4 regions of the Streptomyces sp. 11-1-2 genome follow, and region 3 is predicted to be linked to each of the others. Evidence: riboswitches for the same ligand, from Rfam matches in the RefSeq annotation. Region 3 holds a riboswitch; each other region holds the start of a gene.

Evidence for each region. Region 3 has a riboswitch for cyclic di-AMP ahead of CGL27_RS26225 (M23 family metallopeptidase). Riboswitches for the same ligand answer to the same signal wherever they lie in the genome.
Region 1: it holds a riboswitch for cyclic di-AMP, as region 3 does, so the genes downstream of both, CGL27_RS34295 (M23 family metallopeptidase) here and CGL27_RS26225 (M23 family metallopeptidase) in region 3, are expected to answer to the same signal.
Region 2: it holds a riboswitch for cyclic di-AMP, as region 3 does, so the genes downstream of both, CGL27_RS21705 (NlpC/P60 family protein) here and CGL27_RS26225 (M23 family metallopeptidase) in region 3, are expected to answer to the same signal.
Region 4: it holds a riboswitch for cyclic di-AMP, as region 3 does, so the genes downstream of both, CGL27_RS20880 (transglycosylase family protein) here and CGL27_RS26225 (M23 family metallopeptidase) in region 3, are expected to answer to the same signal.

What each region holds. Positions count from the first base shown of each region.
Region 1 covers NZ_CP022545.1:7,966,711-7,974,258, reverse strand. The annotation lists gene CGL27_RS34310 (bifunctional GNAT family N-acetyltransferase/acetate--CoA ligase family protein) at 1-2,429, opposite strand, end outside; gene CGL27_RS34305 (HPr family phosphocarrier protein) at 2,620-2,901, shown strand; gene CGL27_RS34300 (GntR family transcriptional regulator) at 3,095-3,862, opposite strand; gene CGL27_RS34295 (M23 family metallopeptidase) at 4,112-4,906, opposite strand; cyclic di-AMP (ydaO/yuaA leader) riboswitch at 4,921-5,084, opposite strand; gene CGL27_RS34290 (pitrilysin family protein) at 5,383-6,789, opposite strand; gene CGL27_RS34285 (pitrilysin family protein) at 6,786-7,548, opposite strand, start outside.
Region 2 covers NZ_CP022545.1:5,195,165-5,202,712, forward strand. The annotation lists gene CGL27_RS21695 (M23 family metallopeptidase) at 1-84, shown strand, start outside; gene pcrA (DNA helicase PcrA) at 171-2,645, opposite strand; cyclic di-AMP (ydaO/yuaA leader) riboswitch at 2,819-2,990, shown strand; gene CGL27_RS21705 (NlpC/P60 family protein) at 2,997-4,157, shown strand; gene CGL27_RS21710 (L,D-transpeptidase) at 4,248-5,033, opposite strand; gene CGL27_RS21715 (hypothetical protein) at 5,155-5,508, opposite strand; gene CGL27_RS21720 (C40 family peptidase) at 5,843-6,871, shown strand; gene CGL27_RS21725 (SDR family NAD(P)-dependent oxidoreductase) at 7,109-7,548, shown strand, end outside.
Region 3 covers NZ_CP022545.1:6,167,908-6,175,455, forward strand. The annotation lists gene CGL27_RS26215 (DUF6227 family protein) at 71-841, shown strand; gene CGL27_RS26220 (PP2C family protein-serine/threonine phosphatase) at 1,325-2,743, shown strand; cyclic di-AMP (ydaO/yuaA leader) riboswitch at 2,991-3,160, shown strand; gene CGL27_RS26225 (M23 family metallopeptidase) at 3,172-4,362, shown strand; gene CGL27_RS26230 (aldo/keto reductase) at 4,491-5,435, shown strand; gene CGL27_RS26235 (hypothetical protein) at 5,503-5,811, opposite strand; gene CGL27_RS26240 (DUF397 domain-containing protein) at 5,914-6,114, opposite strand; gene CGL27_RS26245 (helix-turn-helix transcriptional regulator) at 6,114-6,959, opposite strand; gene CGL27_RS26250 (ATP-binding protein) at 7,160-7,548, shown strand, end outside.
Region 4 covers NZ_CP022545.1:5,009,925-5,017,472, reverse strand. The annotation lists gene CGL27_RS20895 (ATP-binding protein) at 1-402, opposite strand, end outside; gene CGL27_RS20890 (cytochrome P450) at 1,054-2,331, shown strand; gene CGL27_RS20885 (transglycosylase family protein) at 2,478-3,485, shown strand; cyclic di-AMP (ydaO/yuaA leader) riboswitch at 3,741-3,908, shown strand; gene CGL27_RS20880 (transglycosylase family protein) at 3,916-4,602, shown strand; gene eno (phosphopyruvate hydratase) at 4,855-6,135, shown strand; gene CGL27_RS20870 (septum formation initiator family protein) at 6,254-6,736, shown strand; gene CGL27_RS20865 (DUF501 domain-containing protein) at 6,806-7,354, shown strand; gene CGL27_RS20860 (Ppx/GppA phosphatase family protein) at 7,351-7,548, shown strand, end outside.

The sequences.
Region 1 (7,548 bases), 1.8 Mb from region 3:
CGCAGTTCCGTCTCACTGCCCAGCTCCAGCCGTACCCCGCCGAGGTCGGCGCGGTGGCGCAGGTGGGCGGCGGTGGGCTTGACCGCGACCGGGAAGCCGAGCCGCTCGGCGGCCCGCACGGCGGCGTCGGGGTCGGGCGCGGGGAGGGCGGGCAGCACGCTGACGCCGTAGCGGGCCAGGAGGCGCTGGGTGTCGGCGGCGGACAGCTCGACGCCGAGGCCCACGTCGTCGCCGGGCACGCTGCCCGTGGCTTCACCGATCCCGCCGCCCGCGCGGTCGCCCTTACCGTCGCCGGTCCCGCGGCCCGCGCCGTCGGCCGGGGTGCCGTCGGCCGGGGCGAGCAGCACCTGGATGTCGGCGGCCGCACCCGCCTCGTCGATGTCGTCGTACTCGGGGACCCGCCCGGGCTCGGCGGCCTCCTGCCGCCAGTGCGCGTACCGCACCGCCTCGGCGAGCGCGCGCACGGCCCGCTCGGCGGCGGGGTAGGCGGGGATCCGGCGGGTGCCAGGGGCGGGCTCGCCGCCGGTGCCGGCCAGGGCCTCCGCGAGCTCCTGGATCTCCAGGTGGACCACGGCCACCGGCTTGGCCGGACCGGGCCCGGAAGCCTGGGCCGCCTCCCTTACGGCCGTCGCGAGGGCCTTCGCGCTGCCGTCGCCGTCCCCAGGGCCGGCATTCCCGTCGCCGACCCAGGGGATGGCGGTGACCACGACGGCGTCGCAGGCGTCGTCGGTAAGGGCCTCGGCCAGGGCGCGCCGGAAGTCGTCCGGGGCGGCGGCCGTGGTCAGGTCGCGGGGCGGTAGCGGGCGGAGCCCCTCGGTGAGGCAGGCGTCGTAGGTGATCAGGCCGAGCGACTCGGAGTTGCCGAGGATGGCGACGCGTGGACCTGCGGGCAGCGGCTGGGAGGCGAGCAGCACCCCGGTGTCGGCGAGTTCGGTGACGGTGTCGACCCGGATGACGCCCGCCTGCCGCAGCAGATCGGAGACGGTGGCGTCCGGGATCTGTGTGGTGGGCACGGCATGGCCGGTGGGAGCGCTGCCGGTGTGGCGGGCGCCCTTGACGACGACCACCGGTTTGACGGCGGCGGTGCGCCGCGCGAGCCGGGTGAACTTGCGGGGGTTGCCGATCGACTCCAGGTACATCAGGACGACGTCGGTGCGCGGATCGTCGTACCAGTACTGGAGGAGGTCGTTGCCCGAGACGTCGGCGCGGTTCCCCGCGGATACGAAGGTCGATATCCCCGCGATCCCGGCGAGGCTCGCCAGCCCGGCGCCGCGCCGGTGCAGCCCGGACAGCAGTGCGATGCCGATCGCCCCGGACTGGGTGAACAGGCCGAGCCGGCCGGGGTCGGGCAGCTGCGGGGACAGGGAGGCGTTCAACCGGACGCCCTCGGCGGTGTTGCTGACGCCGAAGGCGTTGGGGCCGATGACGCGCATGCCGTAGGACCGGGCCTGGCGGACGAGGTCGCGCTGCCGGTCGCGGCCCTCGCTCCCGCTCTCGGCGTATCCGGCGGAGAGCACGACAAGGCCCTGGACGCCGTGCTCGCCGCATTCGGCCACGACGGCGGGCACCCGCTCGGCGGGGACGGCGACGACGGCGAGGTCCACGGGCTCCTCTATGGCGCGCAGCGAGCGGTGGGCCGGGACCCCCTCGGGCTCCAGGTGCGCCATGTCGTCGGGGAAGGCGTGGTTGACGGCGTGGACGCGCCCCGTGAAGCCGCCGTCCAGGAGGTTGCGCAGCACGGTGCGGCCGACTCCGCCGGGCGTGCGGCTGGTGCCGATGACGGCCACGGAGCCGGGCGCGAGCAGCCGCTGGACGGAGCGGGCCTCGGCCCGCTGCTCGCGGGCGCGCATGACGGCCAGGGAGCGGTCGGTGGGTTCGAGGTCGAATTCGAGGCGGACGACGCCGTCCTCGAAGCTGCGCTTCTGGGTGTAGCCCGCGTCCGTGAACACCTTGATCATCTTGGTGTTGGCGGGCAGCACCTCGGCGGCGAACCGGCGGATGTCCCGCTCGCGTGCGACGGCGGCGATGTGTTCGAGGAGCGCGGAGGCCACTCCGCGGCCCTGGTGGGCGTCCTGGACGAGGAAGGCGACCTCGGCCTCGTCGGCGGGGGCCGCGGCCGGCATCCCCCGTCCGTCGATGCGGTCGTAACGCACCGTGGCGATGAACTCATCCCCCACGATGGCCGCCAGGCCCACCCGGTCGACGTAGTCGTGGTGGGTGAAGCGGTGGACGTCGCGGTCGGAGAGGCGGGGGTAGGGCGCGAAGAAGCGGTAGTACTTCGACTCGTCCGAGACCCGCTCGTAGAAGCTGACCAGCCGCTGGGCGTCATCGGGGGTGATGGGACGGATCTGTGCCGTACCGCCGTCCCGGAGCACCACATCGGCTTCCCAGTGGGTCGGGTAGGCGTGATGGTCCGACGGGCTCCGCATGGGGCCCAGGGTACGGGCCCGCCCGGTCCGGATGGTGGACACCCTTGCGTCGGGGCCAAGTGTCGGGGGAAGGTCCGTATCGGGCCAGTCCGGGCATGCCCGGGCTCACTCGGACATCGGCCGGGTGAATCCGGACACCGTATGATTTTGGTCTAGACAACAGCACCCGTCACACCTGAAGGGCAACACCATGGCTGAGCGCCGCGTCACCATCGGCTGGGCCGAGGGCCTGCACGCCCGCCCTGCGTCGATCTTCGTCCGGGCGGCCACCGCCGCCGGCGTCCCCATCACGATCGCCAAGGGCGACGGCACCCCGGTCAACGCCGCCTCCATGCTGGCCGTGCTGGGCCTCGGCGCCCAGGGCGGCGAGGTGGTCGTCCTCGCCTCCGACGCGGACGATGCCGAGGTCGCGCTCGACCGGCTGGCGAAGCTGGTGGCGGAGGGCCTCGAGGAGCTTCCCGAGACCGTCTGATCCCCCTCTGATTCACAGGTGATTCCCGTGTGATTCCCGCGTGGATCAAGGATTCGGCACGGCGGGGCCGCGGTGGCCATTACGGCCACCGCGGCCCCGTTGCTTTTCCGTTTCCACCCCGACTCGGAGGACCGGGAACCGGGCGCCGCGAAACCGCGCCGGGAATTCCCGAGAGTTGTATACGGGATCGCTGTTAATTCCGGCCGCTCGCCGTGTTTACGGAATGTTTCGAAGCCCTCACCGGAGTGGGGCGGCGCTGCCGGTATTCCGCCAGCGCGCGCTCGGTGTGCGCCGCGGCGAGCGCCCGCGCCCGGTCGGCGTCGCCGCGCGCCACCGCGTCCACCAGCGCGCCGTGCTCCGCCCAGGACTCCACGGCCCGCGCCGCCGGGTCGGGACGCCGGGCGCCCCCGGGCGGTGCGGCGTGCGCTACGGGCTGCGGCGCGGGAGCGGCCGCGTACACCCACACGGTCTTGCGGCGCAGCTGGACGAGCATCGCGGCCAGGCTCGGACTGCCGGACGCCTGGGCGAGCGTCTCGTGGAACCAGTCGCCCAGCGGCCGCAGTTCACCGAGCCGGCCGTGCTGGGCCCGCTCCCGGCCGAGCCGGACCAGCCCGCGCAGCACCTTCAGATGGGCCTCGGTGCGACGCTGTGCGGCCCGTGCGGCACCCAGCGGCTCCAGCAGCGCCCGGATGTCCAGCAGATCGGCCGCCTCGCGCTCGGAGGGCTGGGCGACGCAGGCACCGGCGTGCCGCCGGGTCGTCACGAAGCCCTCGGACTCCAGGGTGCGCAGGGCCTCGCGGACCGGCACCCGCGAGACGCCGTAGCGCCGGGCGAGAAGTTCCTCGGTGAGCCGGCTGCCGGGCTGATATGTGCCGGAGACGATGTCGTCGCGAATCGCCGTACACACCGCATGCGCCGAAATCCGGCGACCGCCCTGGACCGCGGTCGTATCCCCGCTCACTTCCGGTCCCACATTGTCGAACCTCCGCCTTAACGCCCGCGAAACGCATCCATGGAACGCGCATTGAACGACTCTATTCCAATCGGACGTCATTTCCGATGGCGGAGTGCATTTCATGGATATTTTTTGGTCAGCCGGCGGCGGCACGCCGAAGGCCCCGTCCGGTGGACGGGGCCTTCTCGGATTCTCGCGGGACCGCCGGCGTGCGCGGAGTCCCGCGAGGTCGGACGTGCGCGGAGTCCCGCGAGGTCAGACGTTGACGCCGTGCGAGCGCAGATACGCCAAGGGGTCGATGTCCGAGCCGTAGTCCGGGCTGGTGCGGGCCTCGAAGTGCAGATGCGGTCCGGTGACGTTGCCGGTGGCGCCCGACAGGCCGATCTGCTGGCCGGGGGTGACCTTCTGGCCGACCGAGACGCTGATCGACGACAGGTGGCCGTACTGGGTGTAGGTGCCGTCGTTCATCTTGATGACGACGTTGTTGCCGTAGGAGCCGCCCCAGCCCGCCTCGACGATCTCGCCCATGCCCACGGAGTGCACCGAGGTGCCGGAGGAGGCGTGGAAGTCGATGCCGGTGTGGCTGCCGGAGGACCACAGTCCGCTGGCCGCCTCGTAGCCGGTGGAGACGTAGGAGCCGCTGATCGGCGTCTCGAAGGTGTTGAGGCGCTTGCGCTCGGCCTCGCGCGCCGCGCGCTCCTTGGCCTCGCGCTCGGCCTTGGCCTTCTTCGCCGCGGCCTCCGCCTTTCTGGCGGCCTCCTGGCGGGCGATCGCCTCCGCCTTGGCCTTCGCGGCGGCCTGCTCGGCGGCGGTCTCCTGGGACTGCGCCTGGGCCTCGATGTGGTCCGCGATCCCGTCGCCGATCACGATCGCCTGGGTCAGACCGGTCTGCTGGGGGCTGGGGCCGGTGTCCGCGGCGAACGCCTGTCCGGTGATCCCGGCGACGACGCCCGAGGCGACGGTGGTGATGCCCACGACGTTCGCGCCGGCGCGGACGTTGATCTTGGTGGTGCGGCGGTGTTTCCCGGTGGCAGTGCGGGTGGACGCCATACTGAGGCGCACTCCTTTCCTTCCTTCTCGCCTACCGGGTTAGCTGACGGGTTCGGAGCAGGAAGGTCTCCTACGGACTCCTCCCCCGGCCGGGGAAGGCGCCCGATTCACCCCTGGGGACGTGTGGGTCCCCGGCTCCCCTGGCTCGCGCCGTACGGGGACTCGGCGATGACTGTCCGTGCCGCGGGTGCGGCGGGTTGCTGGCGAACAGCCGGACTGACGCTAAACGGGCCCGCTTTCGATCACCAAACGGTTCCGGTTTTTTGTTGCTCTCGCCACAAACCAAACAAGCTGTCACTCCCGCAAATCGGGCATGAAGGAAGGACCCCGGCATCCTTACGGGGCCAGGGTCCTTCCGCGGTGAGCTCGTTGACCGGACCGGCTGCCGGATCGTCCAGCGGACCCGGATCGTCAGCGAGCCGGCCGGATCGCGGGTTCTTGGTCCGGATCCGGCCAACCGGCCAACTCCGGGCGGCTCAGCCCGAGATGACGCGCACCTCGCCGATGCCCAGCGCCCGGACCGGCTCCTCGATCGCCGAGGCGTCCCCGACCAGCACCGTGACCAGCCGGTCCGCCGGGAAGGCGGACACCACCGCGGCGGTCGCCTCCACCGTGCCGGTCTCCGCGAGGCGGGCGTACAACTGCGCCTGGAAATCGTCCGGAAGGTGCTGCTCGACCTGGTCGGCGAGGGTGCCCGCGACGGACGCCGCCGTCTCGTACTTCAGCGGGGCGACGCCCACCAGGTTCTGCACCGCGACATCGCGCTCCTCGTCGGTGAGCCCCTCCTCCTTCAGCGTGCGCAGCACCTTCCAGAGGTCCTCCAGCGCGGGCCCGGTGACCTCGGTGGCCACCGAGCCGCTGATCGCCAGCATGGCGGCGCCCGCGGAGCCGCCCGAGGGCGCCGGGGGCGCGGAGCGCAGCACCTGGCCGAAGGCGCGCACCCCGTAGGTGTAGCCCTTCTCCTCGCGCAGCACACGGTCGAGGCGGGAGGTGAGGGTGCCACCCAGGCAGTACGTGCCGAGCACCTGCGCGGGCCAGACCCGGTCATGGCGGTCGGCGCCGACGCGCCCGATGAGCAGCTGGGTCTGCACCGCGCCCGGCCGGTCGACGATCACCACACGGCCGAGGTCGTCCGCGACGATCGGGGGAACCGTGCGCGGCGCGCCCGCCCCGCCCGTCCAGGCGCCCAGGGTGTCGGCGAGCGCCCCATCGAGGTCGACCCCGGTGAGATCGCCCACGATGACGGCGGTGGCCGTGGAAGGGCGGACATGCGCCTCGTAGAAGGCCCGCACGGCCGCGGCGTCGATGCCCTCGATGGTCTCCTGGGTGCCCTGGCGCGGCCGGGACATCCGCGATTCGGCCGGGAAGAGGGCCGCGGAGAGGGCCATCGAGGCGCGGCGGGCCGGGTTGGCCAGCTCATGGGGGATCTCGTCCAGCCGGTTGCGCACCAGCCGCTCGACCTCGCCGTCCGGGAAGGCGGGGGCGCGCAGGGCGTCGGCCAGCAGCCCGAGCGCCTTGGGCAGCCGGGAGACCGGGACCTCCAGGGAGACGCGGAGGCCGGGGTGGTCGGCATGCGCGTCCAGCGTGGCGCCGCAGCGCTCGAGCTCGGCGGCGAACTCCTCGGCGTCGTGCTTGTCGGTGCCCTCCGACAGGGCGCGCGCCATGATCGTGGCGACGCCTTCGAGCCCGGTCGGCTCGGCGTCCAGCGGCGCCTCCAGATTGATCTCGACGGCGACGACCTGCTGGCCGGGGCGGTGACAGCGCAGCACCGTAAGGCCGTTGGACAGCTCACCGCGCTCGGGGGCCGGGAACGCCCACGGCTTGGGCGCACCGCCCTTGGGCTGCGAGTGGAAGGTCATGGTCGCGGTGACGGCGTCGCTCACTGGGCCGCCTCCCCTTCTGCGTCGGTCTCGGCGGCTTCGGCGGTGTCGGCTGCGTCCTCAGCGCCCTGGACGGGCTCGTAGACCAGCACGGCGCGGTTGTCGGGGCGCAGCCGCGCCGCGGCCACGGCCCGCACCTCCTCGGCGGTGATGTCGAGCACTCGCTCCACGGCGGTCAGCGCCAGCTGCGGGTCGCCGAAGAGCACGGCGTACCGGCAGAGCTCGTCGGCCCGGCCGCCGACCGTGGCCAGCCGGTCCAGCCACTCGCGCTCGATCTGCGCCTGCGCCCGCTCCATCTCCTGCGGGGTCGGCCCCTCCTCGGCGAAGCGGGCCAGCTCCTCGTCGACGGCGGTCTCGATGGCCGGCACCTCGACGCCGCCGGAGGTCTTCACGTCCAGCCAGCCCAGCGAGGGGGCGCCGGACAGCCGCAGCAGGCCGAATCCGGCGGCCACGGCGGTGCGGTCACGGCGCACCAGGCGGTTGTGGAGCCGGGAGGACTCCCCGCCGCCGAGGACGGTCAGCGCCAGATCGGCGGCGTCGGCCTCACGGGTGCCGTCGTGCGGCAGCCGGTAGGCGGCCATCAGGGCACGGGCGGGGACCTCTTCCTCCACGACCTCGCGCAGCTGGTCGCCGATCACCTCCGGGAGCGTGCCGTCGCGGGGCGGCCGCTTGCCGTCGTGGGAGGGGATGGAGCCGAAGTACTTCTCGATCCAGGCGAGCGTCTGCTCGGGGTCGATGTCACCGACGATCGACAGCACGGCG
Region 2 (7,548 bases), 970 kb from region 3:
CTGCACTTCGAGGTCCACCCCGGCGGTGGCTCGGCCATCGACCCGCTGCCCTGGCTGCGCGGCCAGGGCCTCGACCCGACCTGACCGACCCGGGCCCCGGCCCGTGACCGCTCGCTGTAGCGCGCCACCGGCGCGCTACAGCCTCAGCGCTTCGGCCGCCACAGCCACATCTATAGCTTCTCCACCGGTGCGTACCGCAGCAGCAGCCGCTTCGGCTTCTCCTCGCCGAAGTCGATCGTCGCCTCCGCGTTGTCCCCGCTGCCCTTCACCGCCACCACCGTGCCGAGCCCGAACGAGTCATGGGTGACCCGGTCGCCGATGGCCAGCGCGACCACCGGACGCTCCTTGGCCCGCCGGGTCGCGAACCCGCTGCCCCCGGCGCGCGAACGCGACGACGACAGACCGGACGACAGCCCCGACGGCGGGGTCGAGGCGATGCTGCCCATGGACGCCGACGGGGTGGCGGGCCCGGTGCGCCGCCACCGCACATACTGGTCCGGAATCTCCTCCAGGAAGCGGGACGGCGGGTTGTACGCGGGCTGGCCCCATGCGCTGCGCATCGTCGAGCGGGTCAGATAGAGCCGCTCGCGGGCCCGGGTGATCCCCACATAGGCCAGCCGCCGCTCCTCCTCCAGCTCCTTGGTCTGGCCGAGCGCCCGCATATGCGGGAAGACGCCGTCCTCCATGCCGCTGAGGAAGACGACCGGGAATTCCAGGCCCTTCGCCGTGTGCAGGGTCATCAGCGTGATCACGCCGGAGCCGTCGGTGTCCTCGTCGGGGATCTGGTCGGAGTCGGCGACGAGCGCGACCTGCTCCAGGAAGTCCGCGAGGGTGCCGGGGTTCTCCTCGCCGCGGTCCTGCTCGAACTCCAGGGCCACGGCGGCGAGCTCCTGCAGGTTCTCGATCCGGGTCTCGTCCTGCGGATCGGTGGACGCCTGGAGCTCGGCCAGATAGCCGGTGCGCTCCAGCACCGCCTCCAGGACGGTCGCCGGGCCCGCCCCGGACTCCACGATGGTGTGCAGCTCCTCCATGAGCGTGTTGAACCGCTTGACGGCGTTGGCCGAGCGGGCCGCCATGCCGTACGCGTCGTCGACCCGGCGCAGCGCCTGCGGGAAGGTGATCTTCTCGCGCAGCGCCAGCGCGTCGATCATGGCCTCCGCGCGCTCCCCGATGCCGCGCTTGGGCACGTTCAGAATCCGGCGGAGCGGGACGGAGTCCTCGGGGTTGGCCAGCACCCGCAGATAGGCGAGGACGTCCCGGACCTCCTTGCGCTCGTAGAAGCGCACGCCGCCGACGACCTTGTACGGCAGCCCGACCCGGATGAAGATCTCTTCGAAGACACGGGACTGGGCGTTGGTCCGGTAGAACACCGCCACGTCACCGGCCTTGGCGTCGCCCGCGTCCGTGAGCCGGTCGATCTCGTCGGCGACGAACTGGGCCTCGTCGTGCTCGGTGTCGGCCACATAGCCGGTGATCTCGGTCCCGGCGCCGGCCTCGGTCCACAGGTTCTTCGGGCGGCGGTTCTCATTGCGCTCGATGACCGCGTTGGCCGCGCTCAGGATGGTCTGGGTGGAGCGGTAGTTCTGCTCGAGGAGGATCGTCCGCGCGGTGGGGTAGTCCTCCTCGAACTGGAGGATGTTGCGGATCGTGGCGCCCCGGAAGGCGTAGATCGACTGGTCGGCGTCGCCCACCACGCACAGCTCGGCGGCCGCGGTCTCCTCGGTGTCCGTGCCCACCAGCTCGCGCACGAGGGTGTACTGCGCGTGGTTGGTGTCCTGGTACTCGTCCACCAGGACGTGCCGGAAGCGGCGGCGGTAGTGCTCGGCCACCTCCGGGAACGCCTGGAGCAGATTGACCGTGGTCATGATGATGTCGTCGAAGTCCAGTGCGTTGGCCTCGCGCAGCCTCGCCTGGTACATCGCGTACGCCTCGGCCAGCGTCTTCTCAAAACCGTCCGTGGCCTGTCCGGCGAAGGTCTCCTCGTCGATCAGCTCGTTCTTCAGGTTGGAGATCTTGGCGCTGAAGGACTTCGGCGGGAACCGCTTGGGGTCGAGATCCAGATCCCGGCAGACCAGCGACATCAGCCGCTTGGAGTCGGCGGCGTCGTAGATCGAGAACGACGAGGTGAAGCCGAGCTTCTTCGACTCGCGGCGCAAGATGCGGACGCAGGCGCTGTGGAAGGTGGAGACCCACATGGCGTTCGCCCGCGGGCCGACGAGCTCCTCCACCCGCTCCTTCATCTCGCCCGCCGCCTTGTTGGTGAAGGTGATGGCGAGGATCTGGCCGGGGTGCGTGCCGCGGGCGCCGAGCAGATAGGCGATGCGGTGGGTGAGCACCCGGGTCTTGCCGGAGCCGGCACCCGCGACGATCAGCAGCGGCGAGCCGGTGTGCTCAACGGCGGCTCTCTGCTGCTCGTTCAACCCCTCGAGCAGGGCGGACGGGTCCACGACGGGCCGCGCGGCGCCGTCCCGGTAGTGGGCCTCCCGGGGCACGGGCGCGTCGAAGCCGCCGCTGAAGAGGTGATGCGGCACGTCCTCGGCACCATCGGGGCCGGGGTGCGCCGAATCCTCGGGCGGCGGTGGTGGCTCCTCGTTCGAAGGAAGCCCGAGGTCCGCCAGGAAGTTGTCGTCAAAGAGGCTGCTCATCGCTCCCCGAGTCTAGGCCGCCCCACTGACAGCCGATGCCCGAACATCACGAAACGGTTTCGGGCAAAACGGTCACCAGTCTTCACAGGAGCCCCACGTGTTGACTACCGTCCTGCGTCAGGCGGCCCGGAAGATCCGTCGGCGAACCACGTCGGCACGGGCGGCCTCCGCCGAGTCCGGCACCGCCGTAAGGCGCCCGGAGCCGGGGACCCGACAACGCGACACCGGGGTGAATCGGCCCGAAGCGGCGTGGCACGGAAGTGCCGCCCGGACACGGCCGTAGGGCAACCTTCCGTACCGCCCGAACCCGACAGCTAACCCGGTAGGCGGTCCACGGAAGGAGCGCCTCCCTTGGCGTCGCACCGCAAGCCGCGGAGCCGAATACCGGCCCCGCTCACCGGTCACGGCCGCCGTACGGCCGTCGGGTTCACCACGGCCGCCCTCGCATCCGTCACCCTCCTCTCCCAGACGGCCAACGCCGCGCCGGGCGACGACCCCAAACCGGCCACCCAGTCGATCGACAAGGTCAAGGAGAAGGTCGACACCCTCTATCACCAGGCGGAGAGCGCCACCCAGCGCTACAACGCCGCCAAGGAGCGCGCCGATCAGCAGCGGGGCAAGGTCGACAAGCTGCTGGACTCCGTCGCCCAGCGCACCGAGAAGCTCAACGAGGCGCGACGCACGCTCGGCGCCTACGCCACCGCCCAGTACCGCGACGGCGGAATGGCCCGCTCCGCCGCGACCCTGCTGTTCTCCAACGATCCGCAGGACGTCTTCGACCAGTCGCATCTGATCGACCGGCTGACCGGTCGGCAGAAGCAGGCCGTCGACGACTTCCAGAAGCAGCAGGCGAGCGCCGCCAAGGAGCGCGGTAAGGCCAGCGAGAGCCTCGCCTCGCTGACCGCGTCGCAGAAGCAGCTGAAGACCCAGAAGAAGACCGTCCAGGACAAGCTGACCGAGGCCCGGCGGCTGCTGGCGAATCTGACCGCCAAGGAGAAGGCGCGGCTGGCGGCGATCGAGAAGAAGAAGGCGGAAGAGGCCCGCCGTAAGGCGGCCGCGCTCGCCGAGAAGCAGCGGCAGGAGGCCGCGCGCAAGAAGCAGCAGGAGCAGCAGAACGGAGACAGCGGCTCCGGTTCGACGGCGCCCTCGACCCCCGCCAACAGCTCCAAGGCGGCCCAGGCCATCGCCTTCGCGAAGTCGCAGCTCGGCAAGCCGTATGTCTGGGGCGCGACCGGCCCCAGCTCCTTCGACTGCTCAGGGCTGACGCAGGCGGCCTGGAAGACGGCCGGGATCTCGCTGCCGCGCACCACCTGGGACCAGGTGAAGGCCGGTACGCGCGTCTCGACGTCCGAACTCCAGCCGGGCGATCTGGTCTTCTTCTACGACGACATCAGCCATGTCGGCCTCTACATCGGCGACGGGATGATGATCCACGCGCCGAAGCCGGGCGATGTGGTGAAGAAGGCGCCGATCACCGAGATGCCGATCTACGGGAGCGTGCGGCCCGCGTAGGACGCGGGGCCGTACAGGCCCTTGGCGTGCCGCTGCCCGGGGCCGGAGCCCCGGGCAGCGGCATCGTCACGTCATCGGCTCATGTGCCGTTCACGTGCCGGGCTTGCGCCCGTAGACGTACACATCGTCGCCGTTCTTCAGCAGGCTCCAGTACTTCTTGGCCTCGCCCGTGCGCATGTTGACGCAGCCGTGGGAGCCGGGCGGGGACCATACGCTCCCGGCGATCGAGTGGAACGCCTGACCGCCGTCGAAGAACTGGCTGTAGGGCATGGCGACCTTGTAGAGCGTCGACCAGTGGTCGATGTTCCGCCAGTAGATCTTCTTCAGCCCGGTGCGGGTCTCGAAGCCGTTCCGCCCGGACCGCACCGGCACCGGCCCGTAGACCAGCCGGGAGCCGTCCTGGATCCAGCTGAGCTGCCGGGTGAGGTCGACGCAGGCGATGCGGCCCTTGTTGGTCGGGCACTTCTTCGCCGCGTTCGGGTTGTGTCCGGCGGCCTTCTGAGCGTTGATCAGGCTCATCACGCCCGAGGTGATCGGGCCCGCGTAGCCGATCGTCGGGCTGATGCCGTGGTTGACCTGGAACTTCTGGATCGCGAGACAGTCCGTCCGCGACTGCCGCCCGTCCACGGGGCGGCCCAGGAACCGCTCGGCCTGCTTCTGATACGGCCCCACGCTGGTCGTGCACGACGACGCGGCCATGGTCGCCGGTGTCACCGATCCGGCCGACCTGCCCAGCGGCCGTGCCTGGGCCGGCCGCGCCTGAGCCTGCGCCGGACCGGCGACGGCGACCGCGAGCGGCACCGTCATCCCCGCCAGCCCCAGCACGAGTCCCGCGCGCCGGCCATGCCTGCTTCTGACTGCCCCCACTGCCCCCATGGCCACTCCTCTCGACTGCCTCGCTCTTTACCCAGACAGCTCGCGAGTGCAAACGGTTGCCTCAGGATCGTGTCGAAAAGGTGTCGGAATTGTCTCGGGATTGCCTCAGATGATCAGCTCGTCAGGTCCACAGCACGGCGATGAAGATGTTTGCCGTTGTCAAGGCACCTACCGCGCCGAAGGCGGCAGACTCTACCTTCTCCTCGTCGCGCTTCACATACACCAGGCCGAGGACCACGATCAGCAGCGCCAGCTTCACACCGATCTTGATGTTGTTGACACTGTTGTCGTCGGCCTGATTGAGCCCGACCAGCGCCGCGCCGGTGACCAGCATGGTCAGCGCGCCGTGCAGCATCGCCGGGGTCATCCGGGCCTCGCCCGCGCCCATCGCCTTCAACTGCGAGAGGAAGCCGCCGAGCAGCGCGCCGATGCCGACGATATGCAGGCCGACGAACACGTGAATGAGTACGTCCATGGTTCCGGAGACTAACCGCGCGCATATCATCACCCGGCACTCGGGTGGGCCCCTATCGGCGCTTCGGTCACGGCAGCCCCACACTCCCGACCACCCCACTCGCCGGGCGATCAGCCGCCGTCACGGGAGCGACGAAATCTGTGCACTCCCGTTCAATCCCCCGCACGACCCCCGGTTTCCGGCCTAACTTCCTCCTCCAGGTGGCAGTCCGCTTCCCGTCAACTGAGGGTCCCCGCCTCACGGCGGACTGCCACCTGTCCGTCCGCCCCCCATGAGGGTCCAGGATCAGCGGAATGTCCTGGAATGCCCAAGAAAGACCAGGTGAACCGCCGCAGTGGCGTCGCACAGGAAGCCCAAGCAGCGCTCGCTCACCAGCAGCACCGCCCGCGCGGCCGCACTCCTCGCCCTCACCGGCGCCGCGTCCGCCACCCTCCTCGACGGCACCGGGCACGCCGAGAACCGCCTCACCCCCGCGCAGGTGAAGGCGAAGGTCGATCAGTACCAGCGGCAGGCCGAGGAGGCCACCGAGAGGTACAACGGCGCGAAGGACAAAGCCGACAAGGCCCGTGCGGCGCTGGACGCGCTGCGCGACCAGGCCGCCCGCCGCACCACCCGGCTCAACGCCGCGCGCAACGCCCTCGGCGCCTTCGCCACCGCCCAGTACCGCTCGGGCACGATCGCCCCGGCCCTCCAGCTCGCCCTGTCCTCCTCCCCCGGTCAGTACCTTCAGCGCGCCTCACTCGCCGAGCGCGCGGGGAACCGCCAGGCCGCCCTGATCGCCTCCGTCGGCCGTCAGGAGCGGAAATTACGCCAGGTCCGCGGCGAGGCGGCCGACCGCCTCGCCGCTCTGCGCGCCTCCCAGACGGCGGCCGCCCACCACAAGCGGACCGTCCGGCAAAGGCTCGCCGCCGCCGATCGCCTCCTCGACCGGCTGACCCTCGAGCAGCGGCAGCGCCTGCTGGCGGCCCAGGACGGCGACAAGGCCGGTGCCGACGGCACCGCCTCCCCCACCGCGGGCCGCGCCGCCCGCGCCGTCTCCTACGCGTACGCGGCCCTCGGCAAGCCGTACGTCTGGGGCGCCACCGGCCCCCACGGCTACGACTGCTCCGGGCTCACACAGGCCGCCTGGCGCGCCGCCGGGGTCGCCCTGCCCCGCACCACCTACACCCAGATCAACGCCGGCCGGCGCGTCACCCGCGACCAACTGGCCCCCGGCGACCTGGTCTTCTTCTACTCCGGCGTCAGCCATGTGGGCCTCTACATCGGCGACGGCCGCATCATCCACGCCCCGCGCCCGGGCGCCCCCGTCCGGGTGGCCTCCGTCGCCGACATGCCCTTCGCGGGAGCGGCCCGCCCGGCGTAGGTGTACCGGGCCGGTCCCCCGGGGCCGGACGGGGATCTGTCGGCCGGGAGGGGAGGGGGACGGCGGCTGACGGGGACCTGTCGGCGGGGGGACGGCGGCTGACGGGGGTCTGTCGGCGGGCGCCACCGGATGACGGCGCTCTGTCGGTGGGTCGTCGGTCGCGGCCGTAAGGCTGACATGTGACCGCGTCAGCCACATTCGGTCACCGGTCCGCCCTCACGAACGCCAGGAGCCCCCATGCCTTCCACCGACTCGTCCGAAGCCTCTACCGCGCCATGGGACGTCCATCGGCTGCCGCGCGCCGAAGGTAAGACCTTTCTGGTGACCGGAGGCAACGCGGGGATCGGGTACTTCGTCGCCGAACAGCTCGCTGGTACGGGAGCCACCGTCGTCCTCGGCAGCCGGGACGCGGACAAGGCGGACGCCGCCACGGCCTCGATCCGCTCCCGGGTCCCCGAAGCCCGGGTGCGGCATATCCGGCTGGACCTCGCCGACCTCGCCTCGCTCAAAGCCTCCGCGGAAGCCCTGCGGTCGGACCGTCTGGACGCGGTCGTCCACAACGCCGGGGTGAAGTTCGACGAGCCGCCCCGCCGTGAGACCGGGGACGGCCATGAGGCGATGTTCGGGATCAACCACCTCGGGCACTTCGCGCTGACCCACTGGCTGGCACCGCTGCT
Region 3 (7,548 bases):
CTACGCTAAGTGCGCGAGGTGGTCGCCCGGGGGGCGCGGCGAATCAACGCCGGGAGGCGGGAGGAGAGACATGGGGCACTCACGAGCGGACGGGACCCCGGCCGAGCTGATGGACGGGCTGCTCGCCCGTGCGCAGAACGGCTTCGAGATCGGCGAGGCGGTGCTGGCCCAGGCGCGGAGCGCCCTGATGCACCAGTCCGAGCTGCGGTCCTGCCGGCAGTGCAATGAGCGGTGCGGCCAGCTTGGCTACAGCACCTACCGGCATGTCTTCCTGCTCCCCGACGGCAGCAGCCTGCTGCTGTGGGAACTGGAGCACAACACCGGCGAGGGCGGTCGCCCGCTGTACGAGCTCTACGCGGACGAGGACGCCCTGACGCTGGCCGAGCGCCGCGTCCATGATCGCCTCGGCGGCGCCCGCTGGGAGGAGCTCGACGGGTTACCGCTGTGGCTCCCGGACCAGCTACTGCACACGGCCGAGCCCCTGGAGAGCTCCCGTGCGTATGTGGCCGACAATTCGGCCGACCACGCCCGTCGCGTCCTGCGCCGCGCGGAGAACGCCGACCGCCCGGGCGAGGAGACCGAGCGGCTGCTGGCGACCGCGTTCGCCCATGACATCGCCCTCGCGCCCAAGCCCCGGCGCCGCTCCGGCGGTCCCGACGCGACCTGGTGCCGCTTCTATGAGCACGCCTTCCTGCTCGCGGGAGGGGACGAGGTCGTGCTGTGGGAGCTGGAGCACAATCTCACCCGGGACGGACGGCTGGTGTGCGAGGTGTACCTCGACGAGGTCTCGGCGGAGCTCGCGGCCGACCGTCACGCCCGCGCGCTCGGCGTCGACCTCTGACGCATCGGTGCCGCTGGCGCATCCGTCACCTCTGAAGCGTCCGTCACCTCTGGCGCATCCGTAACCTCTGGCGTATCCGAACCTCTGATGCGCCCGTAGCCGCTGACGCTCTCGTGGCCCCTGACGGGCCGACAGGGCGCCCGCCGCGTAACCCCTGACGCCTCGTGGCTCTGACGCGCCCACAGCCCCTGACGCGCCGCCGTGTGCCCGCCATGTGCCCGCAGTGTCCCCTCGCGTGCCCGCAGTGCCCCCGCCGCGTGCCCGTCGCGTGCCCGCGGCGCACGCGCGGTAGCCGGGCCCGCTCACGGCGCCCGTCCAGCACCCGCTTGGCCGACACCGATTCGCCTGGCAGCCCGTCAGCCGGAAGCCTGGTGACGAAGGTGACGAGGGCGGCGAGGGTGGCGAGGGCGGCGAAGGCGACGCTGTGACGACGGCGACGCTGTGACGACGGCGGGACGCGGACCAGGGAAGCGAGAGAAGCCGGTGCGGGTGCGAGGGAGCAGGGCTCGTACGGGCGCCCGTACGGAGTGGCGTACGGCCTGGCCCCGGCTGAGCCGCCCGCACGCCCACCGCCGCCACACCCGCCTGCACACGCTCATCGCCACCGGCGCCGCGGCCGGTGGCGCCTCCGCCGACGGGCTCACCGGGCCCACCGCGGGACCTGGCCCGGCGGAGGATGAGGGCAAGGGGCTGCCGGGCCGCCGGGTGGCCCGCTGGCTTCCCGCCATCCTCCTCCTCGGCGGCGTCAGCTTCGACCTGGCCACCCCGTCCGGCTACACCGCCTCGCCCTTCTTCGCCGCCGCCCCCCTGGTCGCCGCGGCGCTCTTACCGCTGCGCCAGACCGTCATCATGGCCTGCGTCGCCGTCCTCGCGACCTGTCTGCTGGCGGAGTTGCACGGTGTGAAGGACCCGACCCAGGCGGCCACCGAGATCGTCACGGTCGCCACCGTGACCGTGCTGGCGGTGGCGATCAACCGTGTCGTACGCCGCAGCTATCACCGGCTCGCCTCGGCGCGCGGTGTCGCGGAGGCGGCCCAGCGCGCCGTCCTGCCCGCGCCGCCCGCCCGTCTCGCCGGGCTGGAGATCGCCGCGCGCTACGTACCGGCGGAGAAGTACGCGGCGATCGGCGGTGACCTGTACGCGGTCCAGGACACCCCGCACGGCGTACGGCTGATCGTCGGGGACGTACGCGGCAAGGGGCTGCAGGCGGTGGAGGTCGTGGCGATCCTCCTCGGCTGCTTCCGGGAGGCGGCGGAGCAGGAGACGACCCTGGAGGCGCTCGTGGGCCGCCTGGAGCGGGCGCTGCAGCGTGAGGGTGCCCGGCGGGCCGACCTGGAGGTGTTCGAGGGGTTCACGACGGCCGTGGTGGCCGAAATTCCGCGCGGCGATTCCACTCTGCGGCTGATCAACCGCGGCCATCCGGCGCCGCTGCTCATGGCGGAGGACGGCGCGGTGCGTGCCCTGGAGCCGGAGATGTCGGCGCTGCCGGTGGGGATGGGGGAGTTGGCCGGGTGGCCGGACCGGGTGATGGAGCTGGGGTTCGAGGAGGGGGAGACGCTGCTGCTGTTCACGGACGGGGTGACGGAGGCCCGAAACCGCGACGGCGAGTTCTACGACCCGGAGAAGCGGCTGCGCGGCCGCCGCTTCGCCGATCCGCAGGAGCTGCTCGACGCGTTGGTCGCCGATGTCGAGCGCCATACGGACGGCGGGACATCGGACGACATGGCGCTGCTGGCGGTCCGCCGGACCCCGGCCCGCGGGAACGGACGGGGGAACGGGCAGGGCAATGGGGGCAACCGGGGCAATGGGCAGCGGGACGGCCGAGGGAGCGGGCACGACGGCGACGGCGGTGCGAGCCGCGGCGGCCATACGGGGGACAGCGGCGTCCCACACCGTCCGTAGCCGACCGGGTCCATACCGTGCGTAGTCGACCGAGCCCCCTCCGCATAACAATTGCTGCACGATCGGTCCGCACGCGTTTTTGCGAACCTTTGGCCAGTGCTTTGATTCGCCCTCTTTTGTCCCCTCTTGAGCGCTAAGTTCATGCCAAAGGTGCGCGGATTCCTCAGAACAGCTTGGAATCACATCGCGCTCTCTATTAACGTTCGATAACGCAGCGCGGTCGTCACAACCGTCGCAAGGGCGGCACCGTGCGCCGTCGCCGAATCCCGTACGCACACTGGCAGTACCGCACCACCAGCAGCACCAAGGGAACCGGGGAACCAACACCTTGGGGTGAATCGGGTCGAACCTGACCCGTAGGAGACCTTCCTGCTCCGAACCCGTCAGCTAACCCGGTAGGCGAGAAGGAAGGAAAGGAGTGCGCCTCCGTGGCGTCCAACAGGTCTGCCCTGGACGAGGCCCCGTATCGCACACGGGGAGGCGGTTTGGGGACCGCCACCGCCTACGGCCCCGGCTTTGACGCCGGCGGCGGGATGAGCTCCGGGGACGGCCACTTCGCCCCCGACGATCGGTACCTGGACGCGAATGGGGACGCGTTCGAGGGCCCGGGTGCCGGATTCGAGACCGAGCCCTGGGAGGAGTGGAACCCCACCGAGGAGTCCATCGCTCCCGTACGCGGCCGGCACCGCGTGGCCAAGCAGCGGGGCGGGACCATGGCGCGCAGCGGCGCCGTCCTCGGGGTCGGCGTGATCGCCGCGGTCGGCGCGGGCGGTATGGCCAGCGCCAAGGACCGTCCCAAGCCGCCCATTTCCATGCCGGATCTCGGCCACGTCGCCGATGAGGTCAAAGCCAGCCTGCCCGCCGCCAAGGACCTGCCAGGCATCGGCTCCTGGACGTCGGACGACAGCAGCGGCCCGCAGACGGCCGCCGCCCCCCTCTCCCAGGCCGGCCTCACCAGCGAGGACGAGCAGCGCGGCACCACCGACGCGGGCGAGGCGCTCCGCGCCCGCATCCTCCAGCAGGCCGAGAACCAGCAGAACGCGGCGGACGAGGACAGCCGCACCGCCGCGGCGAAGGCCGCCGCGGACAAGGCGTCCGACCAGGCCGCGGAGGTGGCCGCCCAGCGGAAGGCCAAGGCAGAGGCGGAGAAGAAGGCCGCCGAGCAGCGGGCGAAGGAGGCGGCGGAGAAGAAGGCCGCGGCCGAGCGCCAGGCCAGGCTCGCCGCCGCGTACACCCTCCCGGTCGGCTCGTACACCCTGACCGCGAGCTTCGGCCAGGCTGGCGACATCTGGTCGGCCGACCACACCGGCCAGGACTTCGCCGCCCCGACCGGCACCCCGGCCAAGGCGGTGCACGGCGGCACCATCACCCAGGCGGGCTGGGCCGGTTCGTACGGCTACCGCATCGTGCTGACCCTCAGCGACGGCACCGAGATCTGGTACTGCCACCTGTCCTCGATGGTCGTCACCTCGGGCAAGGTGACGGCGGGCGACGTCATCGGCCGCGTCGGCGCCACCGGCAATGTGACCGGCCCGCACCTCCACCTCGAGGTCCGGCCGGGCGGCGGCTCGCCGATCGACCCGATGCCCTGGCTGCGCCAGCACGGGATGAACCCCTGATACTCCGGCGGCTCTGGCGCTCTCTCCCCCCTTGACGCCAGGGCCGCCGGTTTACGTCCCGACGGGGCTACGTCCCGACGGGGCCGCCCCCAGGAACAACCCCGCCCAGCCACCTGTTGTAAAAACGTATGGCTGACAACACACAGAAGATCGGCGATCTGTCCGTCTTCCCCTTCTCCCTCGGCGGGAACGTCTTCGGCTGGACCGCCAACGAGGCCGAGTCCTTCCGGGTGCTCGACGCCTTCGTGGCGGCGGGCGGCAATTTCATCGACACCGCCGATGTCTACTCCGCGTGGGTGCCGGGCAACGAGGGTGGCGAGTCCGAGACCGTCCTCGGCAACTGGTTCGCCTCCCGGGGCAACCGCTCCGACGTCGTACTCGCCACCAAGGTGGGCGCCGGCTACCCGGAGCCCCGCGGTCTGACCTCGTCCGCCATCAAAACGGGCGTCGAGGAATCCCTCCAGCGGCTGCGCACCGACTACATCGACCTCTACTACACCCACTACGACGATCCGTCGGTGCCGGTGGAGGAGATCATCACCACCCTGGACGAGCTGGTCAGAGAGGGCAAGGTCCGCGAGATCGCCGCGTCCAACGTCAGCGCGGAGCGCCTGGAGGCCCAGCTGGCCTTCTCCACCCAGGAGAGCCTGGCCCGCTACGTCGCCCTCCAGCCGCACTACAACCTGGTCTCGCGCGACACCTTCGAGGGCGACTTGGCCGACGTCGCCGCCCGCCACGGCCTGGCGACCATCCCGTACTACTCCCTGGCGTCCGGCTTCCTCACCGGCAAGTACCGCCCCGGCACGGCGGTCGACAGCCCCCGCTCCACCGGCGCGGCCAAGTACCTGGAGACCGAGCGCGGCCAGAAGGTCCTCGCCGCCCTGGACGACGTCGCCGCCAACCACGCCACCGAGCCCACCACGGTCGCCCTCGCCTGGCTCCTCGCCCAGCCCACGGTCGCGGCCCCCCTCGCCAGCGCCCGCTCCGTCGACCAGCTCCCGCCCCTGCTGGCGTCGGTCGACCTCAAGCTGACCCAACCGGAACTGGACCTGCTGACCTCGGCGTCGGACTGACCGCCGGCCGACCAGGCAGAACCCCAACGAGGGCGGGCGCCCCCAAGACCAGACCAGCCCGCCCTCGTCACTCCTCCCGCACGAGGCCCGCATTCAAGGCCCGTGTCCAGAGACGGTCCTGCCATTCATTGGCGTCCGGCGCGGGCTTGACGGTGAGGACGGGGTTCGGGCCCGTCTCGATGAGGTGCAGCAGCGACCAGGCGACGCCATGGCAATCGTCCGGCCCAAAGCAATCGGCCAGAGCCCTGGCCTCCTGGGCCGTGACAGGTCTGGAGATCGCATCAAGTTGCTCGACGCGCCTGTCGATCTCTTCTCCACTCGCCCCCACATCGGGAAGCGGCCCATCGACAACGAATAGCTGCACCTCGGCTCTCATCCCCGAATGATCGTCCGCAGCCACTGCACTGGGCAAGGCGCTTCGGCAGGGTAGGCAGGTCGACGTACGAAGTAGACGGTCAGATCTTCGCGAAAACGCACCTCAACCCAACTGCCTATCCCGCACGGCCGTCACGAAGTCCGCCCACGCGCGGTGCGAGAACCCGAGCATGGCCCCGTCCGGATCCTTGGAGTCCCGTACGGCGGTACCCTCGCTCGCCAGATCGGCTGTCTCGATGCAGTTGCCTCCGCTGCCATTGCTGTAGCTGCTCTTCCGCCATTGGAGAGGCGATATATCAGTCATCAGTACAGTCCTTGCGCCGCTCGTCTGATCAGGTCATTCGACCGCTGAGGACTCAAGGACAGAGCGCGTAGATTGTCAAACGCCTTGGCGTAGAGAGCGATCTCTTCCGGACGCTCGAGATACACCGCGTCCGTCAGGCCGTCGCGATACACCATGTCGGGATCCTCTTGGTCCGGGAACCCCAGGATCGTAAATGCCCCGACGGCAGGGTAGGTGCCAGCATCGAACGGCAGCACCTGGACCGTGACGTTCTTCAACTCCGCCATGTTCAGTAAGTGCTCGCACTGGCCGCGCATGATCTTGGCGTTGCCGATGGTGTGTTGCAGCACGCTTTCGTTGAGGATCGCCCACAGGTCGAGACAACCCGTGCCCGTCAGGAGCGCCTGGCGCTCCATCCGTACGTTGATCATGCGCTCGACATCGTTGGGGTCCTGAGCAGGGGCGGCGAGATGGAGCTCTCGTGCGTAGTCGGCCGTCTGAAGCAGGCCGGGGACAAACTCGCACTCGTACGTACGTAGTCCCGAGGCGGCCTGCTCCAGCCCAACGTAGACCGAGAACCACGGGGGCACGGCGCTGCCATACGCATGCCACCACCCACGCGTCTTGGACTGCTTGGCGAGGTCCTTGAGAAGTTCACGAAGCTCATCAGACGTTCCGTAGAACCGGCAGAGGGCATCGACGTCAGACGGCTGCACGCGGCCCTGGCCAGTCTCTAGGCGGTTGACCTTCGAACCGCTCCAGTCCAGTTCTTTGCCCACTTGGCCACAGGTGAGTTGGTGTTCCTCACGGAGCTTCTTGAGCTCAATCGCCAGGCGACGGCGTCGCGCGGTGGGTGATCCGGGCACGCTAACTCCTCGATACGTAGGGGCCGTTCAGTCTTGTCGGGCGATGGGAGGCCCGCCAATCACTCGATCGAGCGAATCCGTATCTGCACATTGCACGTCGGGATATGCGCTGCCATGCTCTCACGTGAAGTAACCAAGAGCCATCGCGTGATCGCCAGGGGTGATGACGTGGTGGTCGCCTAACGGCGAAAGGCTGAGTCATGGACATCGAACACTGCATGTCGAGGAAGGCATGGGACCTTCCCTTCCTTGCGGAGCCCAGCGGAGTCGCGGCCCTGCGTCGGATCGTGCGTACACACCTGACGGTGTGGGGACTGCCTAACCTGGTTGAGGTTGCACAGACCTGCGTCACCGAGCTCGTCACCAACGTCATCACCCATGTCGGCATCGGGACTCCGACGACATTGGTGGTCGCTATGAATGGCACCCATGTGCGCATCGAGGTCCACGACCCGGACGGCAGGGCACTACCGACGCTGCTCAGCGCAACAAGCACAGCCGAGTCGGGCCGCGGCTTGGCGTTAGTAACGGCGGTGGCGGACCGTTGGGGAGTGGTCCCGACCGAGACGGGCAAGACCACCTGGTGTGA
Region 4 (7,548 bases), 1.2 Mb from region 3:
GCGCTGACGGCCCAGCCAGCCGTCACACAGCACCGCGATGGACTGCGCGCGCCGACCGAACTGCGAGTTCATGTGGTCGATCTCCAGGAGGTCCTGGAGAAGCTGATGCTCGCCGTATTTGTCCTGTGTCTTGGAGATGGCCAACTGCTGCTCGTTGGCGAGGCCCTGAAGCGTACGCATAGCGGACTTCAGTGCGCTCTTGGTGGCCTCCTCGGCGCGGTTGTGAGCCTCCTGGACCGCCTCGGCGTAATTGTTGTCGAGGTCGGCCGCGCGTTTCTCGAGCTCCGCCTTCTCCTGGCGCAGATTCGCCCGCGCCTTTCGCCCGCGAATAATGGCGGTTGCGGCGAGAGGCGTGCCAGCGATCAGGGCCCAGAGTGCTGGATCCTGTAGATATTGCGTCATTAAGACTCTCTTTAAACGACTAGACCGCCAGGGACTTTAGGGAGGTGTGGTGCGTTATGCGTCTGGAAGGTGCCTGAGCAGCGGTAAGTCAGCGCCCGTACGGCGCCCGCGGGTTCCGGGGACATCGCACTCGTCTTGCCGACGGCAGCGCACAGGCGTCGGTGCGCCGGAACGGCTCCATATGCCCAACTGGCGGCATAATGCTCCTCAGGGTGGGGATCCTCTCGGCTGATGTGCCGGATCGCCGTGTGTCTTACGCGCCCTTGGCTCGCCTGGCAAGCGCGGTGATCGTATCACCGGTATCACTGGGCCCCGTGCATGTGCCCCAGTCCCATTCGTTCACCTGACGTTGTTTCAGCCACACCGCCAGTTCACCGCGTTGACCGACGTCAGGGCATGTCCCGGGGGTTCGTATCGGGGTGGCGCGGGCAACCACCGAACGGCGGTCGCAGCCATCAGATATCCGGGCATTCGACCCGCACTGTGCATGGGTGGTGAAGGGTGTGTGGAGATGAATGGGGAATTCCGCTAGGCATTCATCCCGGTCATTACTCTCTTATTCTTTTTGTTCTGCTTATTCACTTATTTCTCGTGTTGCCCGTTACTTCCGGCAGGCCGGAGGGGGCGACTGCGCGCGGGTATCGTCGGGGCGTGTCGGAACAGCCCCGTGACAGCTCCGCTCCCACCCTCTTCACCTGGGAGTTCGCCACTGATCCCTACCCTGCGTACGCCTGGCTACGCGAGCACGCCCCGGTGCACCGGACCACGCTGCCCAGCGGTGTCGACGCCTGGCTGGTGACCCGTTACGCAGATGCCAGGAAGGCGCTGGCCGATCCCCGGCTCTCCAAGAACCCCCAGCGGCACAGTGCGGCGGCCCACGCAAAGGGCAAGGTGGGCATTCCCGGCGAACAGCGTGCCGACCTGATGACGCATCTGCTCAACATCGACCCTCCCGATCACACCCGGCTGCGGCGCCTGGTCTCCAAGGCGTTCACCCCGCGCCGGGTCGCCGCGTTCACCCCTCGGGTACAGACCCTCACCGATCAGCTCATCGACGCCTTCGAGGAAAGGGGAGAGGCGGACCTCATCCATGAGTTCGCCTTCCCTCTCCCTATTTATGCGATCTGCGATCTGCTCGGGGTGCCGCGCGAGGACCAGGACGACTTCCGGGACTGGGCCGGCGCGATGATCCGGCATGGCGGAGGCCCGCGCGGCGGAGTGGCCCGCGCCGTGAAGCGGATCCGCGCGTATCTCGGCGAGCTGATCCACCGCAAGCGCCTGGAGCTCGTGGAGCGGAGGGAAGAAGAGGACGGGGAGGATCTGATCTCGGGGCTGATCCGGGCCAGCGACCACGGTGAGCACCTCACCGAGAACGAGGCCGCGGCCATGGCCTTCATCCTCTTGTTCGCCGGCTTCGAGACCACCGTCAACCTCATCGGCAACGGCGTCTACGCACTTCTGCGCCATCCGGAGCAGCGCGCCGTCATGCAGCGGGCCCTGGAAGAAGGGGATGAGCGGCTGCTGGCCGCCGGGGTCGAGGAGCTGCTGCGCTACGACGGACCCGTGGAGATCGCCACCTGGCGGTTCGCCACCGAGCCGCTCACCCTCGCGGGGCAGCACATCGCCGAAGGGGAGCCGGTGCTGGTGGTGCTCGCCGCCGCCGACCGGGACCCCGAGCGGTTCGCGGCGCCCGATGTCCTCGACCTCACCCGCCGCGACAACCAGCACCTCGGCTATGGCCACGGCATCCATTACTGTCTCGGCGCCCCGCTCGCCCGGCTGGAGGCGCAGACCGCGATCGCCACCCTGCTGCGGCGCCTGCCCGGACTGCGGCTCGCGGCGGAGCCGGAGGATCTGCGGTGGCGCGGCGGGCTCATCATGCGCGGGCTGCGCACGCTCCCGGTGACCTGGAATTCCGCGGACCACTGAGGCCGCCAAGCCCCGTACGTACGGACATTGGTGACGAATGATCAGCCGTGTGACCGTGGCGTGACCTGGGATACATCGGCTTGTGATGATCGAGTGCCCTCGCTATGTTCACCGGCAACCGAGTTCGCCATAGAGAGGGCAATCGCATGCGTTCCGGTAATGGTCGACACCGTCGCCCCCGTCAGGCTCCGGCCATCATCGTCGCGGCGGGGGTCACGGGAGCGAGCATCGCCCTGCCCCTCTTCGGGGCGTCCGGCGCACAGGCCGCCCAGACCGCCACCTGGGATCAGGTCGCCGAGTGCGAGAGCGGTGGTATGTGGAGCGCCAACGAGGGCAACGGCTTCTACGGCGGACTGCAGCTGACCCTCGACATGTGGAAGGACTACGGCGGCACGGAGTACGCCCCGCGCCCCGACCTGGCCAGCCGCTCCCAGCAGATATCCATCGCCCAGTCGATCCTCGGCGACCGCGGCCCCGACGCCTGGCCGAGCTGTGCGCTGGGCGCCGGGCTCACCGACGGCTCCGGCGCCCCCGATGTGGACCCCGGTGGCACGGCCACCCGGGACCCGGGGGCGGGCCGGGGCGAGGCGGGGGACCGGGAGCGGGACGGCTCCTCCTCCCCGGAGTCGGACCGTTCGGGGGCGTCCGACAGCGCCGGTAAGCCGGATTCGTCCGGATCGACCGAGAAGCCGGAAGCCCCCCACACCTCCAAGTCCCCCGACGGACTGGACGGCTCGGCATCGGATGACCCGACGTCGGGCGGTTCGGCCTCGGATGACCCGGCCTCGGGCGGCTCGGGCGGCTCGGCCTCGGGCGGCTCGAAGGGGTCCTCGGCGGATCCCTCCGCCGACCCCTCGCCCTCCGGCCGCCACCGCGGCTCCCCGGATGCCGGGGAGCGGGCCGAGGACGGCGATTCGGCGGACGGGCAGCCCTCCGGACGCCACGCCTCGCGCGACGCCGCGGACCGCGACCGGAGCCCCGCGGGTGACGATTACACCGTTCGCCCCGGTGACAATCTGTCAGGCATCGCCGAGGACCGGAATGTGTCCCGAGGTTGGGAAGGGCTCTACGAGAGCAACGAGGACCTCATTGGAATCGACCCCGACCTGATCATCCCTGGTCAGCGACTTGACCTCACCATCAGGGAGCAGTGATTCGGGGTGAATTGCCCGATCTGGTTCCGATGAGACATACATCTCGTCACAATTTCCGGGGCGCACCTCGTGTCCGATCTCTCCTCACCCGGCCCTACCTGCGCCGATGTGGGCCGGGTGAGATCAATTACAGCCCCATTCGCTGCCATTGGGGTGTTTGAACGTTCTCGGGAGGTGTGTTTAACGTCTTTCCGCTCGCCACCGCGGGCACCGTCGATCGTCACGCCGAATCCTGCCGGCGGTCGGGGGGAATCCGACGCGTCAGCGCCGAAGGCAGGAGCGGGGGACCCAAGGTAGGTGCCGAGTGGCCTGTGGACACGGGCTCGTCGGCTAGGGGTGAAGCCGGGAGCGATCATCGCGACCGGCCGGGCAACTCACGTCCGAACCCGACAGCTCACCTCGTAGGCGTCGGTGAGGAAACGAACCAACGATGCTGAAGTCCAACGGGAAGCACCGCCGTCCCTCCAAGGCCACCCGTATCGCCGCGCTCACCGGTCTCGCCGGTGCCGCCGTGGCGGCGCCCCTCATCGGGGCGACCTCCGCCTCCGCGGCCACCAGCGCCCAGTGGGACCAGGTCGCGCAGTGCGAGGCCGGTGGCAACTGGTCGATCAACACCGGCAACGGCTACTACGGTGGCCTGCAGTTCTCCAGCTCCACCTGGGCCGCGTACGGCGGCACCGCCTACGCGCCCACCGCGGACAAGGCCAGCAAGGGCCAGCAGATCCAGATAGCCGAGAAGGTCCTCGGCAGCCAGGGCAAGGGCGCCTGGCCGGTCTGCGGCAAGGGTCTGACCTCCGGCGGCAGCCCGTCCGCGCCGTCCGCGCCCTCCGGTTCGCAGGACCAGCCGTCGGCCTCCACCAAGTCGGCCCCGGCCGCCCAGCCTGCCCAGCCGAAGGCCCAGCCGCACACCGCGCCCGAGCGTGCCACGCGTGAGCAGCCCCGTGGCCCGATCAAGAAGGGTGACGGCGAGTACAAGGTCAAGTCCGGCGACACCCTCGGCAAGATCGCCAAGGAGCACCACGTCAAGGGCGGCTGGAAGAAGCTCTTCAAGCTGAACGACGACATCGTGGAGAAGGCCGACCTGATCTACCCGGGCCAGAAGCTGCACCTCGGCTGAGTCACGGTCGCAGCCGCGGCCTGAGGCCGCCGCCCGAGAACCCTGAGACGAGCCCCGGTCGGGCGTGCCGCCCCTATGGCGCGCCCACCGGGGTTCCCTCATTGCCCGATTCACCAGAAATCTGGATATGTGATTCAGAATCTGGCTTTTTGTGTCACGCCCCCGTCTCGTGGGGCGGGCGAACGCGGGGTGCAGCCCTCCCGGCCCGTTAGGCTCGTGCTGCTACCGCTGACCCATACGAAGGAGAACCTCGTGCCGTCCATCGACGTCGTCGTAGCTCGCGAGATCCTCGACTCGCGAGGCAACCCCACGGTCGAGGTCGAGGTCGGCCTCGACGACGGCAGCACCGGCCGTGCCGCCGTTCCGTCCGGCGCCTCCACCGGCGCCTTCGAGGCCCTCGAACTCCGTGACGGCGACAAGAACCGCTACAACGGCAAGGGTGTGGAGAAGGCCGTCCTCGCCGTCATCGAGCAGATCGGCCCCGAGCTGGTCGGCTACGACGCCACCGAGCAGCGTCTGATCGACCAGGCGATGTTCGACCTGGACGCCACCCCGGACAAGTCCTCGCTCGGTGCCAACGCCATCCTCGGCGTCTCCCTCGCGGTCGCGCACGCCGCCTCCGAGGCGTCCGACCTCCCGCTCTTCCGTTACCTCGGCGGCCCGAACGCCCATCTGCTGCCGGTCCCGATGATGAACATCCTCAACGGCGGGTCGCACGCCGACTCCAATGTGGACATCCAGGAGTTCATGATCGCGCCCGTGGGCGCGGAGTCCTTCTCCGAGGCCGTGCGCTGGGGTGCCGAGGTCTACCACACCCTGAAGTCCGTGCTGAAGGAGCGCGGCCTGTCCACCGGCCTCGGCGACGAGGGCGGCTTCGCGCCGAACCTCGGCTCCAACCGTGAGGCCCTCGACCTGATCCTCGAGGCGGTCAAGAAGGCCGGCTACCAGCCGGGCCAGGACATCGCGCTCGCGCTCGACGTCGCCGCCTCCGAGTTCTACAAGGACGGGTCGTACGAGTTCGAGGGCAAGTCCCGCACCGCCGCCGAGATGACCTCGTACTACGCCGAGCTGGTCGCCGCGTACCCGCTGGTCTCCATCGAGGACCCGCTGAACGAGGAGGACTGGGACGGCTGGAAGACCATCACCGAGCAGCTCGGCGACAAGGTCCAGCTGGTCGGCGACGACCTCTTCGTCACCAACCCGGAGCGGCTCGCCCGCGGTATCGACAGCGACACCGCGAACGCCCTGCTGGTCAAGGTCAACCAGATCGGCTCGCTGACCGAGACCCTCGACGCCGTCGAGCTGGCCCAGCGCAGCGGCTACAAGTGCATGATGTCGCACCGCTCCGGTGAGACCGAGGACGTCACCATCGCCGACCTGGCCGTCGCCACCAACTGCGGCCAGATCAAGACCGGCGCCCCGGCCCGCTCCGAGCGGGTGGCCAAGTACAACCAGCTGCTGCGCATCGAGGAGATCCTCGACGACGCCGCGGTGTACGCGGGCCGCTCGGCCTTCCCGCGCTTCAAGGGCTGACCTGCGTACGACCTCAAGTAGCAGACACGTCTGACACCCGTCCCCGGCCGCGGTCCCGTACCGTGACCGGGGACGGCGTTACGCGTCACTCAAGCGAAGTCATCTCCGGGGAGGCGACGTGCCGGCGGATCGCGAACGGTTCTCCACCGCGACCAGGCTCAAGGCGCTCGGCGAGCACGCCGCCGCCCGGGTCTACCGGGTGCGGACCAAGCGCCGCCGGGGCCGGCTGACCGGCCGCGCGGCCCTGCTCGCGCTGGTCGTCTGCTCCCTGGTGGTGGCGCTCGCCTACCCGATGCGGCAGTACATCTCCCAGCGCTCCGACATCGCCGAGCAGCGGAGCGAGGCCCAGCGGGCCCGCGAGGACGTGAAGAAGCTGCGGGAGCGGAAGGCCCGGTTGCGTGACCCCGCCTACACCGAGCAGCAGGCCCGGGAGCGGCTGCACTTCCTGATGCCGGGGGAGACCGGCTACAGCGTGGTGGACGGCAGCGGCTCCACCGAGCGCTCCACCGACCAGGGCGCGGCCGGCCGCCCCTGGTACTCCAACCTCTGGGACGCCGTGGACACGGCGGACGCGGCGGGGGCGGGCAGCGCGCGCCGCTGAGGCGCCGCGCTCCGGCCACCGGTCGCACCCGGTGACGAATCGAAACGAAGAAGAAGAACTTTCCCACTCATGGATACGCCCCCGCCCCAGACGGAGCCCACCGCGCCCACCGACGCGGACATTCACGCCGTACGGGAGCAACTCAGCCGCGTGCCCCGGGGCCTGCGTGCGATCGCGCACCGCTGCCCCTGCGGCAATCCGGACGTCGTGGAGACCGCGCCGCGGCTCGAGGACGGTACGCCCTTCCCCACCCTCTATTACCTGACCTGTCCGCGCGCCGCGTCCGCGATCGGCACGCTGGAGGCCGAGGGCGTGATGAAGGAGATGACGGCCCGGCTGGCCACCGACCCCGAGCTCGCCGCCGCCTACCGCGCCGCCCACGAGGACTACATCGCGCGCCGCGACGCCATCGAGGTGCTCCAGGGCTTCCCCAGCGCGGGCGGGATGCCGGACCGGGTGAAGTGCCTGCACGTCCTGGTCGCCCACGCCCTCGCGGCCGGGCCCGGTGTCAATCCGCTCGGGGACGAGGCGCTCGCGATGCTGCCGGAGTGGTGGCGCAAGGGCCCGTGTGTGAGCCCCTGCGGGGCCGAGGGCGCGAGCCGGGAGGGGAGCGCATGACCCGCGTCGCCGCCGTGGACTGCGGCACCAACTCGATCCGGCTGCTGGTGGCGGACGCCGATCCGGCCACCGGGGAGCTGATCGAACTCGACCGCCGGATGAAGATCGTCCGGCTGGGCCAGGGCGTGGACCGCACCTGCCGGCTCGCCCCCGAGGCCCTGGAGCGCACCTTCGCCGCCTGCCGCGAGTACGCG